One region of the Rhodococcus sp. MEB064 genome, then DNA from elsewhere that is predicted to be linked to it. Evidence: riboswitches for the same ligand, from Rfam matches in the RefSeq annotation. Region 1 holds a riboswitch; each other region holds the start of a gene.
The links. Region 1 has a riboswitch for thiamine pyrophosphate ahead of RU01_RS06655 (3-oxoacyl-ACP reductase). Riboswitches for the same ligand answer to the same signal wherever they lie in the genome.

Region 1 (3,269 bases):
CTCAGTCGAATATCGTTGCTCGCGGGCGGTTTACAGGTCGGGAGCAATGACGGACCGGAGAAGATCTCCAACACGTCGGCACTGATTCGGTCCACGGCTCACGAGTCCCTGGACGAGCTCAAACGCATCATCGGCGTTCTCCGCGGGTCCGATACCGGCGGCGAGGATGCTGGTCGGCGAAGCATCGCGGGAATCGGGGACCTCGTCGACGCAGCGCGTTCTGCCGGGTGTCGGGTGACGCTGGTTCAGGACATTCATCCCGGTGTGGTCGGCGATCTGACCAGTCATACCGCGTATCGCATCGTGCAGGAAGCTCTGACCAACAGTCAGAAGCATGCCCCGAGTTCCCCCCTCCACATCACGGTGAGTGGGGCGGACACCGACGGCATCAGCCTGACTGTGCGCAACCACATCTCGACGACAGCGCAACCAGGCCCGGGTTCCCGAACCGGACTGGCCGGTCTCGCGGAGCAAGCTCACAACGCCGGCGGGTGGGTGCGCTGGACTGCCACGGGTGGAGAGTTCATCGTGACGGCCTGGCTCCCCTGGTACTCCTGACGCGTCAGTCCTTCACCAGTCCGCCGTCGACGACCAGGTTTTGCCCCGTCACCGCTCTCGACCACGGCGATGCGAAGAACAGCACGGCGTCCGCAAATTCGGCCGGCGTCGTCACTCGGCGCAGCGGGGTGCTCTCGGCGATCATGTCGAACACCGCAGGCGGGGTCGCGGAGCTGGCGTCCGTGGTCCGCAATAGACCACCGGACACCATGTTGACGGTGATGCCGTCAGGTCCGAGGTCCGCCGAGAAGGTCCTCGTCAGCGCCAACAAGGCAGCCTTCGCCGCCGTGTAGTCGTGATACGGAACGACGGGGTTCTGCACGAGGTTGGTGCCGATCGTGATGATCCGCCCGAATCCCGCCTCCCGCATGCCGGGCACAGCTGCCTGCGTGGTGTGCAGAGCGCCGGCAACGCTGCCACGGAACTGCGAGTCGAACGCCGACCACTCGATCTCGTCGGCCTTGGCACGGTCGTCGCCGTTGAACGAGAAGTCGATCAGAGCGTTGTTGACGACGGTGGTGACGGTCGATCCGAAATGTTCACATGCCCTGTCGAACAGCGCGTCGACCTGGTGTCGGTCCGTGACATCGGCCTGCACCGCGACAACGCGGTCAGGACCGAACTCGGATGCCAGAGCTTCGGCTGCGGCTGCACTGCGGTGGTAGTTGATCACGACGCGGGAACCCTGCTGCAGGAACGAACGCGTGATCGCAGCACCCAGTCCGCGAGCACCGCCCGTCACGAGCACGATCTGTTCGGCCAGCGGCACTGTGCGCATCTCGACATCCCTTCGCCAGCATGACCTGGTCAGGTTCGACGGGTGTGTTCTCAGCCGGTTCGGTCCGGCACCCCGTGTCCGACTCCATAGAACACCTATCCGCTGTGGCGTGTCGGCGCGACCCGATACGGTCGACCCATCATGGACTCCGATGCGGTCATCACCGTTCTCGTCGTGGACGACGACGCATTCGTTCGTCGCGGCGTCGCGGACATCTTCGCCGCCACCATGGACATCGTGGTGGTCGGATCGGTCTCGGACGGTGACGAGGTACCCGCCGCAGTCGCCGCTCATCGGCCCGACGTCGTCCTGATGGATCTGAAGATGCGCCGAGTGGACGGACTCGACGCCACGCGAGCATTGATGGCATCGACACACCCACCGAAGGTCGTCGCGATGACGGCGATGGACGTGGACGATCTGGTGGTCCAGGCCATCGAGGCCGGCGCTCACAGCTTCCTCAGCAAGTCGGAGGCACCCGAGACGTTCCACCAGTCGATCCGCGCCGTCGCTGCCGGCAACACTCTGTTCTCCGAAGAGTCACTCCGAAAGATCGTGGCTACTACGCGGCCGCCACGACCAACGGTGACGCTGGAGGCGCTGACCGACAAGGAACGAACAGTGTTGTCGGTCATGGCATCAGGGGCAACGAACGCCGACATCGCACGGCAGCTCTACATGGCGGAGACCACGGTCAAGTCGCATCTGACTGCGGTCAATCACAAGCTACAGGTCACCAACAGGGTCGAGGCTGCGCTGATGGCGTTCCGCGCGGGACTGGTTGTCTGAGGACCTCGGGTCAAACTACGCCTGCTGACGCATGCTTTAGCCGGATTCGTACTGGCCTTCTACGCGCATCAATCCTTAAGCTTGCTGCAAACGACATAAGGCTGTTCAATCGTTGCCATCGGCGGTAACGTGGTCTTAAGTTGTCTCTGGCAAGCATTGGAAACCCGCATGGCACCTCCTCGAAAGTCGCGTCGTACCGACGTCAGCAATCTCGCCAGGTCTTTCACAACACGCCGTCACGAATTGGGTCTGACGCAAGCTGAGCTCGCTCTGCTGGCCGGAGTCGGCCGTTCGACTGTGCAAGCTATCGAGGGCGGCAAGGACGCGCCTCAACTCGACGGGGTCAACGCCGTCGCTGACGCGTTGGGGTGCGATCTGACGCTTGTGACCCGCGCCGGAGCCATCGTAGAACCAGGGGAACGATGACCACCGGAGCCGACTTGCGCGACATCGATCGAGCAGACGTCTACAAGGGCAACGTTCGCGCAGGGTCACTGACGAGGTCCGGCGACAACGTCAGTGTGGCAACAGATCACGCGTACACAGCCGCCCCGCAGATTCCACACTCCTCGAACTCGGTGCGCTTCCAGCGCGCGAGCGGGATGAAGAAGACGCTGAACTGCTTGTACTGCTGCATCCGAGCCCACTGACTGGTGTTGTGGCAGCGCTGGCAGGTGCGGGTGTGGCCCGCGCCGAGGGATCTGCGTTTCAGGCCGAAGCCGAAGAGGAGGAACACCTCTCCCAGGATAGGTGGTCTAGCCGTTCTGAAGAACCTCTCGCAGCGTCATCGCACGCCGACCTGTCACCCGCTCGACGTCGTCGGTCACGGCGCTGAGTTCGCCGGAGGCAATCGCCGTGTACGTCGACACCCAGGCATCGTTCTGCCAATCCGGCGCGTTCCAGACAGACCGTGACTCGTACGCCTCGTCCAGGGTCTCGTCGTGGAACGACACCGCACGACCTCGAACGTCGGCAATGGTCGCGGCGACCTCGGGCATCGACAGTGCCTCCGGACCCGTCAGGTCGAAGGTCTTGTTCACGTGCTGCTGAGGGTCGGTCAGAACGCGTGCCGCGACTCGCGCTACGTCTGCACGCGCCACCAAGGACACTCGCCCCTCCCCTGCCGGACCGCGGATGACACCGT
Region 2 (3,269 bases), on a different contig from region 1:
TGCCGCTCACGACGACGTACACCTGCCAGAACGCGACGAGTCCGCCCGCGAGCAGCAGCGCCGGACCGAACCGCCGGAATCGCTCGGACGTCATGGCCGCTCGGTCAGCCCTGATCGAGATACTCGTTCGTGAAATACGTCGACCAGTCCGGTTCGCTGGTCACGGGCGACCCGTCCGGGCCCGCCAGGACTCCGGCGTCGAAGAGAAACTTGGAGTAACCCGTCCAGCGCTCGAGCGTCTGGGTTCCGACGCGCCCGTTCTCGTCCAGCATGTACTTGTCCGCCAACATCTTCTGGCTCTCGTACACCAGGTCCTCGTCGGTGAACGCTCCCGGATTCGCCGCGATCAGATCGCGTGCGCCGGCATCGGGATCGTCGGCAGCTTTCTGGTAGCCCTTCTGCAGGGCCTGCACGAACTTCCGTGCCTCGTCGGGGTGCTCGGCCATCCAGTCGTCACCGCCGTCGACGACGATGGCGTAGGAGTCGGGGAATCCGTAGTCGGTGTAGTCGAAGTACTTCATGGGGGTGCCGGCGTGTTCTGCTTCGAGACCCTCCCACGCGAAGTAGGACACGGTGAAGTCGGCGGTGCCGGAGTAGACGGCCTCGTAGGCGGACGTTCCGAGCACGACCGTCTCGAATTTTCCGGTGCCACCGTCGTTCCGGATGACCTGCTCGAGCGAGGCGCTCTCGCCGGCGTCGCCGAATCCGGCGTAGGTCCGACCGTCCAGGTTCCGCGGGCTGCCGATGTCGGGCCGGTCGGCGCGGACTCCGATCCCGGTGGCCCAGTGCTGCAACGGCGCCATGACGGAGGTGACCTTCGCCCCGGCGGCGCGAGCGTACGTCGCGGAGCTCTGGAAGCTGATCCCGAATTCTGCGTTGCCCGAGTCGATCAGCGTGTCCGGCGACGTCGAGTTGTACGGCAGGATCTCCACGTTCAGGCCCGCGTCGGCGAAGTACCCCTCCTGCTCGGCGACGAACAGGCCCGTGTGGTTGGTGTTGGGGGTCCAGTCGAGCGCGAAGCGAATGGTGTTCGCATCCGACGCGCCCGAGGACGCGCACGCGGTGAGCGACCCGGCGGCGACGACGGCGGCGACGAGAGCCGCGAGGCGCCTCACGCGGCGGGCCAGGGTGTCGTGTTCAGGGCCGTGTCCCAGAACAGCAGTTCGTAGCGCATCGCGATCGTGAACGCCGTGGTCATCCGCTGTCGTTCCGCATCCCCGGCGACCGCTGCTGCCTCGTCGACGAGTTCGCGGGCGCGGGCGGCGGACGTCTGGAAGTCCTCGGCGTCGTAGGTAGTCACCCACCGGGCGTAGGGATGACCGGGATCGGCATCGAGTACGGCGCGCGCCGATGCCGCCAGTCCGCGGCCCACCTCGGCGTAGATCCAGAAGCACGGCAGCGCGGCCGCCGCGCCGACGGCGTACGTGTCCGTCGCGGCGGTGGCCGTCAGGAACGAGACGTATCCCAGGCAGGCCTGACTGTGCTCGACGGGAACGTCCGAGGCGCCGCCCAGGGCGTCGTCGGCAAGAAGGCTGGTGTGCAGCGACTTCTCGACGACCGCCGCGGTCGCCGCGGACGTCGCCCAGAAAGCGCCCGCCTCGGGGTCCACCGCGCGGGAGGACAGGATGGCCAACGCCTTGGCGTACCCCTCGAGGTACAGGCCGTCCTGCTCGATGTACGTCCGGAACGAGGCAACCGGCAGCGTGCCGTCACCGAGTCGGGTCAGGAACTCCAGGTCGTCGATGCGGGCGCGGAGCCCGGCGGTGCGGTCCCAGAGGTGGTCGGTGAAGCGTGCGTGGTCGGCTGCATCCGCGGTGGAGGCAGCGTCGACCGCATGGTCGTACGGCGTCATGGCCGTGACATCCCTTCGTCAGAATTACCTGCATCAGGTTCTCGGGTGTCATCTCAGCCTCGCTACGCGAAGCACCCCGTGTCAGAACTCGCCGACCATAACACCGGCCTCCCCTCGGATAAGCAAAGGGAGGCCGGTAGTGGTGAGCGGGAGGGACTACTTCATGTCTTCGAGCTCCATGCCCTTCGTCTCCGGGATCTTCGCCTTGACGAAGAAGAACGAGACGGCGGCGAAAGCCGCGAACCCGCCGTAGACGATGGACAGTCCCACCATCTCGGTCAGGGACGGGAAGGTCAGGGAGATCACGAAGTTGGCCACCCAGTTGGCGGCCGTACCGATACCGAGTGCCATGGCGCGCATCCGGTTCGGGAACATCTCGCCGAGCAGGACCCACATGATCGGGCCCCAGGTCGACGCGAAGAAGATGACGAACAGGTTCGCTCCGATCAGGGCGACCACGCCCCAGGGGTCGGGAAGCGAGACGTCGTCGCCGCTTCCGATCTGCTGGGAGAACGCGACGGCAGCCATGAGCAGGCCGACGAACATACCGATGGAACCGGCCATCAACAGGTTGCGTCGACCGACCCGATCGACGAAGAGGATGGCGACGAACGTCATGGCCACGTTGATGATCGACGTGATGACGGAGGTCGTGAACGACTGGCTCTCGCTGAAGCCGACCGACTTCCACAGCGTGGTGGAGTAGTAGAAGATCGCGTTGATGCCGACGAACTGCTGCAGCACCGCCATGATGATGCCGACCCAGACCAGCGGCTGAAGACCGAACCGCGGCCCGCGGATGTCGGCGAACGAGGACTTCTGCTCCTTGCGCAGGGTCAGACGGATCTCGTGGATACGTTCGTTCGGGTGCTTCTCACCGGTGATGTTGGCGAGGATCTCGGCAGCTTCCTCGTCCAGATGCTTTCCGACGAGGTACCGGGGAGATTCCGGAATGAGCAGGGCGAGAACGCCGTACACGACGGCGGGGATGACACCGACGATGAACATCCACCGCCATGCCTCGAGGCCCAGCCACAGATCGTTCGACGCTCCGTCGGCGCGGTCCGCCAACACGGCGTCGGACAGCAGAGCCGCGAAGATACCGATGGTGATCGCCAGCTGCTGAAGCGATGCGAGGCTGCCTCGCATGCGTGCCGGGGAGATCTCCGCGATGTACGCCGGAGCGATCACCGACGCGATGCCGATGCCGAGTCCGCCGAGAACGCGCCACAGCATGAGGTCGGGGACGCTGAACGCCAGTCCCGATCCGACCGAGGAGATGATGAAGAGGGCCGAGCCCAGGAGCATCACCTTCTTGCGGCCCCACCTGTCGGCCAGGCCGCCGGCGAACCAGGCGCCCGCGGCGCATCCGAGAAGTGCGATGGCAACGGTGAAACCGGTGAGGAACTCGCCGAGA
Region 3 (3,269 bases), on a different contig from region 1:
CAGCGACGGGAGCCGGCACTGGGGTCGGCACGGTGCGGCGGGTCTGCTGCTGCGCGCGCCGAGCGGATCCGGCGAGTCGTCGGTGCTGTTGCAGCATCGCGCGGCATGGAGCCATCAGGGCGGAACGTGGGCTCTACCGGGGGGCGCGCGGGATTCTCACGAGAGCGCCGAGCACGCCGCCGTGCGCGAGGCGGGCGAGGAAGCCGGCATCACCGACGACCTGCTGACCGTCCGCGCAGAACACGTCACCGCCGTCGAGGACTCCGGGTGGTCGTACACCACCGTCGTCGCCGATACGGACCACGAACTGGACACCGTGCCCAACGGGGAGAGCACCGAGCTGCGCTGGGTGGCCGAGAAGGACGTCGAGAGCCTGCCGCTGCATCCCGCGTTCGCCGTCAGCTGGCCGTCGCTGCGCACCGTCGCGGTCCGTGCCGTGCTGGCGCCGGACGCGTCGCTCGACCTGGGCGCGAGAACCGTTCGCCTCGACGTCGGACGCTTCGGCTGGGTCGTCGACGTCGTCGCCGCGGACGACGTGGAATCGGCCGTCGCCGCGGCGCAGCACCCGACGGAGCTGCACACCGTCGTCGTCACCGCCGACGACGCGGTCCGTGGGGCCGTCTCCGCCGACGTGACGGTCCTCGCCCCCGAGTCGCTCTGACCGACGCTCAGGGCAGGAGATCGAGCAGTGCCCTCGCGGCCGCTTCGGGATCACGTGCCTGCGTGATCGCGCGGACCACGGCGATGCGGGTGGCTCCCGCGTCGAGTGCGTGCTGCACCGTCGACATCTCCACCCCGCCGATCACGAACCACGGGCGAGTCGGATGCGAGTCGGCGACCTCGCGCACGACGTCGACGCCCGCCGCGGACCGACCGGGCTTGGTCGGAGTGGCCCAGACCGGGCCCGTCGCGAAGTAGTCGACGCCGTCCTCGATGTCGGCGAGAGTGGCCTGCGACCGGTTCTGCGTGGACCGGCCGATCACGACGTCCGGGCCGACGATGCGCCGCGCGTAGTGGACGGGCAGATCGTTCTGGCCGAGGTGCAGCACGTCCGCGCCCGACGCCAAGGCGATGTCGGCGCGGTCGTTCACGGCCATCAGCGCGCCGTGCCGTCGGCAGGCAGCGGAGATGACGGCGAGGGCGGCGAGCTCCTCCTTGGCCTCGAGGGCCCCGAACTTCTTCTCGCCCGCGGAACCCTTGTCTCGCAGCTGGACGATGTCGACTCCACCGGACAGTGCGGCATCGACGAACTTCGCCAGATCGCCGGTGTCCCGGCGCGCATCGGTGCAGAGGTACAGGCGGGCGGTCGCGAGCCGCTCGCGGGCAGTCATTCCCAAGGTGGTCACGAGCACGAACCTAGTACGTGGGCCGGTACGGGACGACACGCTCACCGGATAGAGTGGACGACGAACGAACACGGGAGTCCCGCTGGGGGCTGAGAGTGGGCCGCAGGCCCAGACCGTAAATACCTGACCCGGGTCATGCCGGCGGAGGAAGTGAGTTTCCGTGGAGCGATCCGTGACCGTCGTGGGCGGAGGAGTGATCGGGCTGTTCATCGCCCGGGCCGCCGCGACGGCGGGATGGTCGGTCACTCTGCACGACCCGGTGTTCGGCAACCGCACCGTCGGCGACGGAGCGGCGAGCTGGGTCGCCGGCGGCATGCTCGCGCCCCTGTCCGAGGGGTGGCCCGGTGAGCACGATCTTCTCTCGCTGGGAGCGGAGTCGTTGCGCAGGTGGCACGACATCGACCCGGGGCCGGGTGTGGTCACGTCCACCGGTTCGGTGACCGTCGCCTTCGACGCGGCCGACGCCGCCGACCTGCGTACCGCCGCCGACTGGGTGCGCGCGCAGGGGCACGACCTGACGATGCTCTCCCGCAGTGACGTCCGCGGACTGGAACCGGCCGTGTCGCCACGGGTGCGGGCCGGGGTGTCGGCTCCCGCCGAGATGGCCGTCGACAATCGTGCGGTGGTGGCCTTTCTCGAAGCCGAGATCCTGGCCGCGGGCGTCCGGGTGTCGCGAGAACCCGTCACCGATCTCGGGGCCGTGACGACCGAGCGGATCGTCGTGGCTGCCGGGTGGGCCGCCGCGTCGCTGGTGCCGGGACTTCCCGTCCGCCCGGTGAAGGGCGAGATCCTGCGGCTCCGCGCTCGTAGTGGGTCGGCCGCCGCGCCCACCCGGACGATTCGTGCGAGCGTCAACGGACGCGCCGTCTACCTCGTTCCCCGCGGAGACGGTCTGGTCGTCGGGGCTACCCAGTACGAGCACGGCAACGACACGGCGGTCACGGTCGGCGGTGTTCGCGATCTGCTCGCCGACGCGGAGGCGGTGTTCCCCGCCATCGGCGACTACGAACTGGCGGAAGCCGCGGCGGGACTGCGACCCGGCAGCCCGGACAACATCCCGATCATCGGCTCCGTCGACGACCGTGTGGTCGTCGCTGCCGGACACGGCCGCAACGGTGTCCTCCTCGCGCCCGTCACGGCCGACGCGGTGGTCGCAGAGCTGGACGGCGCGCCTCTCGCCGCGGCGCGATGCGCTCTGCCCCAACGATTCTCGATGACAGTAGGAGCACAGTCATGATTCCTGTCGGAGTCACCGTCAACGGTGCCGAGCACGTTCTGGATCCGGGAACGACGGTGCACACCATGCTGTCGAGCCTCGGTCTCCCCGACAAGGGAATCGCCGTCGCCGTCGACGGCGTGGTGTTCCCGCGCGCCCGGTGGGGTGAGGAAGTCGGACGCGGATGGACCGTGGACGTGCTCACGGCGGTGCAGGGTGGCTGAACAACAGGCGTCGGATGCCCTCGAGATCGCCGGCCGCTCCTTCGGATCCCGGCTGATCATGGGCACGGGCGGTGCCGCGAACCTGGCTGTCCTCGAAGAAGCGTTGGTGGCCTCCGGAACCGAACTGACGACGGTCGCCTTGCGCCGCGTCGACGCGGGCGGCGGCACCGGCGTGCTGGACCTGCTGACCCGGCTCGGCATCGCGCTCCTGCCCAACACTGCCGGGTGTCGCGGTAGCGCCGAGGCGGTTCTCACAGCCCGGTTGGCCCGAGAAGCGTTGGACACGAACTGGATCAAGTTGGAAGTCATCGCCGACGACCGGACACTGCTTCCCGACGCCATCGAGTTGGTGCGGGCAGCCGAGGAACTCGTCGACGACGACTTCGTGGTGCTGCCCTACACGACCGACGACCCGGTGCTGGCGCGACGACTCGAGGACGTGGGATGCGCGGCGGTGATGCCGCTGGGTTCACCGATCGGTAC

Region 2: linked by a shared signal. The riboswitch ahead of RU01_RS16005 (TenA family protein) and the one ahead of RU01_RS06655 (3-oxoacyl-ACP reductase) in region 1 are both predicted to bind thiamine pyrophosphate.
Region 3: linked by a shared signal. The riboswitch ahead of thiO (glycine oxidase ThiO) and the one ahead of RU01_RS06655 (3-oxoacyl-ACP reductase) in region 1 are both predicted to bind thiamine pyrophosphate.

Annotation. Positions count from the first base shown of each region.
Region 1 is NZ_JXQS01000012.1:2,231-5,499, forward strand. It holds gene RU01_RS06650 (sensor histidine kinase) at 1-558, shown strand, start outside; gene RU01_RS06655 (3-oxoacyl-ACP reductase) at 563-1,327, opposite strand; TPP riboswitch at 1,327-1,421, opposite strand; gene RU01_RS06660 (response regulator) at 1,478-2,125, shown strand; gene RU01_RS22410 (helix-turn-helix domain-containing protein) at 2,294-2,551, shown strand; gene RU01_RS06665 (zinc-ribbon domain-containing protein) at 2,658-2,861, opposite strand; gene RU01_RS06670 (SDR family oxidoreductase) at 2,881-3,269, opposite strand, start outside.
Region 2 is NZ_JXQS01000036.1:73,336-76,604, reverse strand. It holds gene RU01_RS16015 (ABC transporter permease) at 1-94, opposite strand, end outside; gene RU01_RS16010 (ABC transporter substrate-binding protein) at 105-1,115, opposite strand; gene RU01_RS16005 (TenA family protein) at 1,112-1,852, opposite strand; TPP riboswitch at 1,846-1,941, opposite strand; gene RU01_RS16000 (sugar porter family MFS transporter) at 2,009-3,269, opposite strand, start outside.
Region 3 is NZ_JXQS01000058.1:26,644-29,912, reverse strand. It holds gene RU01_RS18805 (NUDIX hydrolase) at 1-661, shown strand, start outside; gene thiE (thiamine phosphate synthase) at 669-1,331, opposite strand; TPP riboswitch at 1,407-1,513, shown strand; gene thiO (glycine oxidase ThiO) at 1,507-2,583, shown strand; gene thiS (sulfur carrier protein ThiS) at 2,580-2,786, shown strand; gene RU01_RS18785 (thiazole synthase) at 2,779-3,269, shown strand, end outside.